DNA from 2 places in the Streptomyces sp. NPDC050121 genome. Region 1 is predicted to be linked to the other one. Evidence: riboswitches for the same ligand, from Rfam matches in the RefSeq annotation. Region 1 holds a riboswitch; the other holds the start of a gene.

Region 1 (4,205 bases):
GATCGCGGTCCGGGCTCACCGAGACCCTCGTCGCGGACGTGTACGGCGTTCGCGCCAGCGTCACCCGCACCGGCCCCGACGACCGCCCGCACATACGGTTTCTGGGCCCACGGTGAGCGCATATCAGGACCACGCCAGGACCACGCCGTGACCGGACCAAGAGGAGCCGCCCAGTGACCAGTCGTGTCACCTTCGTCTCGCCTGCGACGAACGCGTCGCTGCGGCAGGGCCGTTTCGACGACGGGGGTTCGATCGACGCCGCCGGGCAGGCCCGGGCCCGGGGCGCGGCCAAAACCCTGCCCACGGCCGCGCGGGTCGTCGCCTCTCCGAGCGTGCGCTGCCGGGAGACGGCGGCCGCGCTCGGTCTCGACGCGGCGCAGTCGGCGGAGCCGGCCGATCTCGCGGGGCTGGACGTGGGGCGCTGGCGGGGCCTGACGCTCGCCGAGGTCGGCGCCGGGGAGCCGGAGGCGGTGGCCCGCTGGCTCGCCGATCCCGCGTCCGCACCCCATGGCGGGGAGTCCGTCGAGGAGTTGTGCGGGCGGGTGCGGCGTTGGCTGGAGACGGCCCAGGACATGGGCGGCCGTACGCTCGCCGTCGTCGAACCGGAGGTCGTACGAGCCGTGGTGGTCCATGTGCTGGGGGCGCCCCCGGCCGCCTTCTGGCGGGTCGACGTACCGCCGCTGACGGCCACCACGATCAGTGGGCGAAGCGGCCGCTGGAACCTGCGGATCGGCCATCCGCTGGACCCGTCCGAGCCGCACGCCGACGGCTCATGACGAGAAACCCGAGAGGGCCCGCGAACACTTCCGCGGGCCCTCTCGGGGTGTTGAACCGTGGTGTCGCACCATGCTGTTGAACTTGGTGTCGGACCTGTCAGTGCGGGGCCGCCGCCGCCGAGCCCGCGGACACGCCGGACGGCTTCGGGTGCAGCGCTCGCTCGGCCAGTTCACCGAAGACCAGGCCGAAGCCGGCCCACAACGTGACCTGCATCGCGAGCGCGGAGAGCCGGAACCGCCACAGCAGCGTGGCCGGGAAGTCCGCCGGTACCTCGTTGACGACGGGCAGGAACTCGTACGCCAGCCCAATGACCAGCACGAAGCCCAGGACGGCGGCGACGGTGGCGTTCCAGTTGCCCAGCTTCGGCGCGAGCCGCTTGCCCACGATCACGGCGGCGACCGCGAGAAGCACACTGAGCACCATCATCAGGAAGTACAGGGTGGTGCGCTTACCGATGGTGTCCGCGTCGCCGACGGACGGCGGGTTCGCCGGATACTTCAGGAACGGGACGACGTACACGGCGAGCAGAGCGGTGCCCGACAGCAGCAGCGCCGTGGCCCGGGGGCCGAAGCGGCCGACGCGGCCGAGCGCGAAGCAGTAGACGAGGGCGGCGATACCGCCGAACGCCACCCCGTAGAGGAGCACACCCGTGGCCAGCCCCGCGGTGGACTGCAGGCTGCGGGAGACGAGTTCGACCTCGTGCTCGTGACCGGCGGCGTGGGACTCCTCGAAGCCGATGGCGCTGTCGACATACGGTTCGCCGAGGAAATAGGCGACGATCAGGGCGAGCACGCCGGCGCCGAGGCCGGCGAGCATGCCCCGCACGAGCAGGTTTCTTACCGTTGCGGAGTTCATCGGGGTTGCGGCGTCCCTCAGGTCAGTGGCAGGGGAAGCCGAGGAGGTGGCGGGCGTCGTGCACCCACTCGTGGACGTTCTCGCCGGAGACGACGGAGGTGGCGCCCTGCTCGGCGCCGACGAAGTACAGCAGGACCAGCATCAGGACGCCGAAGAAGACGGCCCACGGGGCGATGTCCTTCAGCGGCAGCTTTGCGGGCACGACGGGGTTGTTGACGGTCGGCTGGGCGACATGCTGAGCCATGGCAGGGCCTCCTCTGGGAGTTCGCGTCCCATCTCGGTGGTGCACAGGACGACGGTCCCGGGTCTGACTCGCGATGCGCCCCCGTGTCGAGAAAGGGCGCATCGACCACAGTGGCGCGACCGTGCCGGATTCCCACCGGCTTCCGTGATGCCGTCGTCGATATCAGAGCGACGGTACCGTGTGTCGGGTTCATGGCCAATAGCGCCCCACCTGGCGTGATCGCGCTCTCGCCCGCCAAGTGGCCCGTATCACCCGTCCCGTACGGCTGCGGACCACCGGTTTCACCCCTGCCCGGGAGCCGCCCGCCGCAGCCGGAATCACACCGGGGCCTGGGCGCACGCCGTCCGGTCGGCGGCTATCGCGTCGCCTCGGCCGGCGTGAGGAGCACGAAGTCCGCATTCGAGGGGTCGAGGCAGACGGCCAGCCGGCCCACGCCCTCCGCGTCCGCCGGCCCCATCTGCACGCTGCCGCCGTTCCCGTTGACCTCGGCGACCGCCGCGTCGCAGTCGGCGACGGCGAAGACCGGGTGCCAGTACGGCCGCCCGTGCGCGAGGGCGAGGTCCTCTTTCGCGACCTCCATGAGGCCGCCCTGCATGCGCTCCTCGGGCTGACCGGCGGGCGTGACGAGGGTGTACGTGCCCCCGCCGCCCGGCAGTTCCATGTCGCCGAACTGCCAGCCGAAGACACCGGCGTAGAACTCCTTGGCGGCCCCGGCGTCGCTCGTGTACAGCTCCGTCCAGGACAACGAGCCCGGCTTGTCCGCCAGTTCGAAGCCCGAGTCCTTCCCCGGCTGCCAGACGGCGAACTGGCCGCCCAGCGGGTCGTTGAACTGCGCCATCCGGCCCCAGTCCTCGAGGTCCCGCGTCGGCACCCGCACCGTGCCGCCGCCGCGCTCCACGGCCTGGCTCGTGGCGTCCGCGTCGGTGACGGTGAAGTAGATCATCCAGGCCGAGCGCGCGCCCTCCTCGGTCAGCTTGCCGAGCCCGGCGACGGTCTTGCCGTCCTTGCGGAACATCCCGCCCTGCATCTCCTCCCCCTCGCCCCCCATGGGCTCGTACTCCCAGCCCAGCACCGCGCCGTAGAAGTCCGCGGCGGCCCGGACGTCGGGGGCGCCGAGGTCGATCCAGCAGGGGGAGCCGGGAGTGAGGTCGGTGGTGATCACGGCGATTCCCTTTCGCAGGTCGCAGGTCCTGACACCTCAGCCTGACACCCGGCACTGACAATCGCGCGTCGGCAAAGCGGCTCCGGACCGCGGCTCCGCTCCCCGGCTCCGGACCGCGGCTCCGGATTGCGACTGTGGCTGCGGCTGCGGGCCCCGTCTCATGCTCGGGCCGTATCCGGCTGTCCTCCTCGAGGATGACAACAGGCCGTCACTTGGTGCGTCGGCACCAGGCGGAAGTGCGAGCACGAGCACGATGCCCCGGCGCACCCCCGCAGGCCAGGCTGGTGGTCCACCCGAACCCAGACCTGGAGAACCGTTTCTCGTGGCTACCTTCCTGTACCGGATGGGCCGGACCGCCTTCCAGCGGCGTTGGCTCGTGACGTTGCTCTGGGCGGTGATCCTCGGCGCCGTCGGGTTCGGCGCCGCCAAGGCTCCCGCCGCCTCCGACAACGGCACGTCGTTCATGCCCGGCATCGAGGCACAGAAGGCGTTCGACCTGATCGGAGAGCGTTTCCCCGGCTCGGACGCCAACGGGGCGGGCGCGCGCATCGTGTTCGTGGCCCCCGACGGCGAGAAGGTGACCGCGGCGGGGCACCGCGCCGCCATCGACACGCTCGTGACCGAGGCGGGCGACGAACCCCGGGTCGCGAGCGCCGTGAACCCGTTCACGGCGGGCGCGGTCAGCGAGGACGGCTCCACCGCGTACGCCACGGTGAACTACAAGGTCAAGGCCGCCGATCTCACCGACGCCGACAAGACGGCCCTGGAGAGGGCCGTCGACGCGGCGCGCGAGTCGGGCCTCACGGTCGAGGTCGGGGGCACGGCGCTCGCCGAGCAGCCCGCGGCGGGCGGCTCCTCCGAGGCCATCGGCATCGCGCTGGCCGCCGTCGTCCTGCTGATCACCTTCGGTTCCCTCGCGGCCGCGGGTCTCCCCCTGCTCACCGCCGTCACGGGCGTGGGGATCAGCATGGCCTCGATCATGGCCCTCGGCAGCACCTTCGGGCTGTCCCTGACGACCGGGACGCTCGCGACGATGCTGGGACTGGCGGTCGGCATCGACTACGCCCTGTTCGTGGTCTCCCGCTACCGGGAGGAGCGCGCGGGCGGCCACGCACCGCGCGAGGCGACCGGCCTCGCCGTCGGCACGGCCGGTTCCGCCGTGGTCTT
Region 2 (4,205 bases), on a different contig from region 1:
CGGCCGGCGTCAAGGTCACCAACGGGCAGCTGGCGATCCCGCAGCTGTTCGAGGACATGTTCCCCGACTGGTTCGCGGGCGTGGCGTTCGCGGCGATCGGCATCGGCGCGCTCGTGCCGGCCGCCATCATGTCGATCGCGGCCGCGAATCTCTTCACCCGCAACATCTACAAGGACTTCATCAAGCCGGACGCGACGCCCGCGCAGGAGACGAAGGTCTCCAAGCTGGTCTCGCTCCTTGTGAAGGTGGGGGCCCTGGTGTTCGTCCTCACCATGGACAAGACGGTCGCCATCAACTTCCAGCTGCTGGGCGGCATCTGGATCCTGCAGACCTTCCCGGCCCTGGTCGGCGGCCTCTTCACCCGCTGGTTCCACCGCTGGGCGCTGCTCGCCGGCTGGGCGGTCGGCATGATCTACGGCACCTTCGCCGCGTACGGCGTGGCCTCCCCGACCCAGAAGCACTTCGGCGGCTCGGCGAAGGAGATCCCGGGCATCGGCGAGATCGGCTACATCGGCCTGACGGCGTTCGTCCTCAACGTCGTCGTCACCGTGGTCCTCACCTTCGTCCTGAAGGCGGCCAAGGCCCCCGAGGGCGTCGACGAGACAAAGCCGGAGGACTACACGGCGGACGCCGGGGACGCGGGGGTGCAGGTGGAGCTGCCTCCGGCGACGGCGGGCAGCGCCCACTGACGGCCCGACAGGCCAGGGCCCGAGCTCACGGGGAAGCACGCCCCAGTCGCGGGTCCGGCCGGCCATCACGTCCCAGAAGCGGTCCACTTCCCGGACGCGCATGCCGACCCAGTGCGGGGTCTTCCTGCTCAGGATCCCGGGGAAGCAGCGGCGGACCGGCCGGGGAGCAGGGCCTGCTGCCGGCGGCAGAACGGCTCGCGGATCTCTCCCCGGGGCACCGAGCCCCGGGGAGGGTGGGGGCAGAGCTGGAACTTGCATCAGGCAGACATGTGGAGCCCGGTACGGGCGGGAGCGAGGTACCGGGCTGCATGCCCGGCTGCAGCAGTTCGCTGAGCCGCACCAGGACGGCGGCCTTCCCCGCGCCCACGCCGCCGACGAGCAGACAGGGCCTGTAAAGGCCCTCCGCGCACCACGCGACGATGGCCGGCACGGCGATCAGCCAGACGAGCCTGTCAGGTTCGCGTAGGAGACCCATCGGCGCCACTTCTTGGGGCGGGTGACGCCGCGGCGGGCCTCCAGACGCCTCGGCAGTCGGTGCCGGCGGGCGAGGACGACGCCCCGACGCGGTGACAGCCGCATCTCGGATCGAGCGTCGCCATCGGCGCGTTGCGCGGCCGTTGCTTGCCGGGCGGGTGACGAACGCCCCTGGTCACGGTGTGTTCTGGAGGGCGACAACGCCTACCTCCATGGAATCACTCCCGCCACGCCCCGCGACTCGGCCGCCGCGTCGCGAAAGTCACGAGCCCGCGGGCGCGGGCGTCCGGCAGACTCGGGCCCATGGACATCGTGATACGGCGGGTGGAGAACGGCGAGTTCGAGGCGCTCGGCGAGCTGACCGCCCGCGCCTATCTGGACGACGGTCTCCTCGACTTCGGAGAGAGCGACCCGTACCTCCACAAGCTCAAGAACGTCGCGGAGCGGGCGTCGGCCGCCGAGGTATTCGTGGCCGTCGAGGGCGGCGTCCTCCTCGGCGGAGTCACCTTCGTCCCGGGCCCGGGCAACCTCATGACGGACATCGCGGGCCCCGGGGAGACCGAGATCCGTATGCTCGCGGTCGGCCGTACCGCTCGTGGCCGGGGCGCGGGCGAGGCTCTGGTGCGGGCCTGCGTCGAGCGCGCGCGAGCCGTCGAGGGCTGCACCACCGTCGTCCTGTCGACCCAGCGCACCATGTACGCCGCCCACCGCATCTACGAACGTCTCGGCTTCGTCCGTACACCCGAGCGGGACTGGAACCCCGTCCCGGAGCTGGGCGACTTCACTCTCCTCACCTATAAGTTGACGCTCTGAAACCACCTCGACACAACATCTGGGGGTGGCGTGACAGGCGAGCACAAGATGTATGCTCGTGCTCGCTGTCGCCACAGGGGAATCCGGTGCGAATCCGGAACTGTCCCGCAACGGTGTACTTGTGCACATCTGTATTCAGAACAGCCGCGCACGAGCGTCAGTCCGAGGACCTGCCGACAGCGTGCCCGGCCCATCAGGTCCGGGTGCCCTGACGTCCGGGCCTCGTGGAGTGGGCCGGTGGACGCGACGCCCCGTGCGCTCGTGTGCTGCCCCCTGCCCTCCGCCAGGTCCACCGCCGAGCGAGGGAGAGCCTCACGTGACCATCGCGCCAGCCGAACCGGCTTCAGTGACCGAGCTGGAGACCGACGGTCCCGGTACCGCGTTGCTGCGTACCCTGACCGAGCTGACCGCCGACCTGCCCGACGCCGACCCCGGCCGGGTCGCCGCCGCGGCCCTGCGCGGCCGGTCCGCGCGGGCCGACGAGGCGGAGCTGCGCGAGCTGGCCACGGAGGCGGCCGCCGGCCTGATCTCCGAGGACCCCGCCTACTCGAAGCTGGCCGCCCGGCTGCTGACCGTCGGCATCGCCGCGGAGGCCGCCTCGCAGGACGTCACGTCGTTCACCACGTCGGTCGCCGTCGGCCACCGCGAGGGCCTGATCGCGGACCGCACCGCCGAGTTCGTGCGCGTCCACGCGGCCCGCCTCGACGCGCTGGTCGACGCCGACGCCGACGACCGTTTCGGCTACTTCGGTCTGCGCACCCTGCACAGCCGCTACCTGCTGCGGCACCCGATCACCCGCAAGGTCGTCGAGACACCCCAGCATTTCCTGCTGCGCGTCGCCTGCGGCCTCGCCGAAAACACTGCGCCCAATTCAGAAGCGGGCGTCCGCTCCCTTGACGAGGTCGCCGCGCTCTACCGGCTGATGAGCCGGCTCGACTATCTGCCGTCCTCCCCCACCCTCTTCAACTCCGGTACGCGGCACCCCCAGATGTCCTCCTGCTACCTCCTCGACTCCCCGATCGACGAGCTGGACTCCATCTACGACCGCTACCACCAGGTGGCCCGGCTGTCGAAGCACGCCGGCGGCATCGGACTGTCGTACTCCCGCATCCGCAGCCGCGGTTCGCTGATCCGCGGGACCAACGGGCACTCCAACGGCATCGTCCCGTTCCTGAAGACCCTGGACGCCTCCGTCGCCGCCGTGAACCAGGGCGGCCGGCGCAAGGGCGCGGCCGCCGTCTACCTGGAGACCTGGCACTCCGACATCGAGGAGTTCCTTGAACTGCGGGACAACACCGGCGAGGACGCCCGCCGTACGCACAACCTGAACCTCGCGCACTGGATCCCGGACGAGTTCATGCGCCGGGTCAACGCCGACGCCGACTGGTCGCTGTTCTCCCCCTCCGACGTGCCCGAGCTGGTCGACCTGTGGGGCGAGGAGTTCGACGCCGCCTACCGCAAGGCGGAGGCGGACGGTCTCGCGAAGAAGACCATCCCGGCCCGTGACCTGTACGGCCGCATGATGCGTACCCTCGCGCAGACCGGCAACGGCTGGATGACCTTCAAGGACGCCGCCAACCGCACCGCCAACCAGACGGCCGAGCCGGGCCATGTCGTGCACTCCTCCAACCTGTGCACGGAGATCCTGGAGGTCACGGACGACGGCGAGACGGCCGTGTGCAACCTGGGCTCGGTGAACCTCGGCGCGTTCGTCGACGCCACGGCCGGCGACATCGACTGGGAGCGGCTGGACGAGACCGTCCGCACGGCCGTCACCTTCCTCGACCGGGTCGTCGACATCAACTTCTACCCGACCGAGCAGGCGGGCCGCTCCAACGCCCGCTGGCGGCCGGTCGGCCTCGGCGCGATGGGTCTGCAGGACGTCTTCTTCAAGCTGCGGCTGCCCTTCGACTCGGCCGAGGCGAAGGCGCTGTCCACCCGGATCGCCGAACGCATCATGCTCGCCGCATACGAGGCGTCCGCCGATCTCGCCGAGCGCAGCGGCCCGCTGCCCGCCTGGGAGAAGACCCGGACCGCCCGGGGAGTGCTGCACCCCGACCACTACGGCGTCGAGTTCACCTGGCCGGAGCGCTGGGCGGCGCTGCGCGAGCGGATCGCGGCGACCGGCCTGCGCAACTCGCTGCTGCTGGCGATCGCGCCCACCGCCACCATCGCCTCCATCGCCGGCGTGTACGAGTGCATCGAGCCGCAGGTGTCCAACCTGTTCAA

Evidence for each region. A riboswitch is a leader RNA that binds a small molecule or an ion and turns the genes downstream of it on or off. The one in region 1 is predicted to bind cobalamin.
Region 2: another riboswitch for cobalamin. It lies ahead of ACIBTS_RS30625 (ribonucleoside-diphosphate reductase subunit alpha); the one in region 1 lies ahead of ACIBTS_RS08335 (CbtB domain-containing protein).

The regions. Positions count from the first base shown of each region.
Region 1 is NZ_JBITJV010000004.1:264,862-269,066, forward strand. Features, by position in the region: gene ACIBTS_RS08325 (histidine phosphatase family protein) at 174-776, shown strand; gene ACIBTS_RS08330 (CbtA family protein) at 874-1,632, opposite strand; gene ACIBTS_RS08335 (CbtB domain-containing protein) at 1,655-1,876, opposite strand; cobalamin riboswitch at 1,915-2,069, opposite strand; gene ACIBTS_RS08340 (VOC family protein) at 2,232-3,038, opposite strand; gene ACIBTS_RS08345 (MMPL family transporter) at 3,361-4,205, shown strand, end outside.
Region 2 is NZ_JBITJV010000023.1:119,676-123,880, reverse strand. Features, by position in the region: gene mctP (monocarboxylate uptake permease MctP) at 1-689, shown strand, start outside; gene ACIBTS_RS30630 (GNAT family N-acetyltransferase) at 1,467-1,976, shown strand; cobalamin riboswitch at 2,012-2,169, shown strand; gene ACIBTS_RS30625 (ribonucleoside-diphosphate reductase subunit alpha) at 2,293-4,205, shown strand, end outside.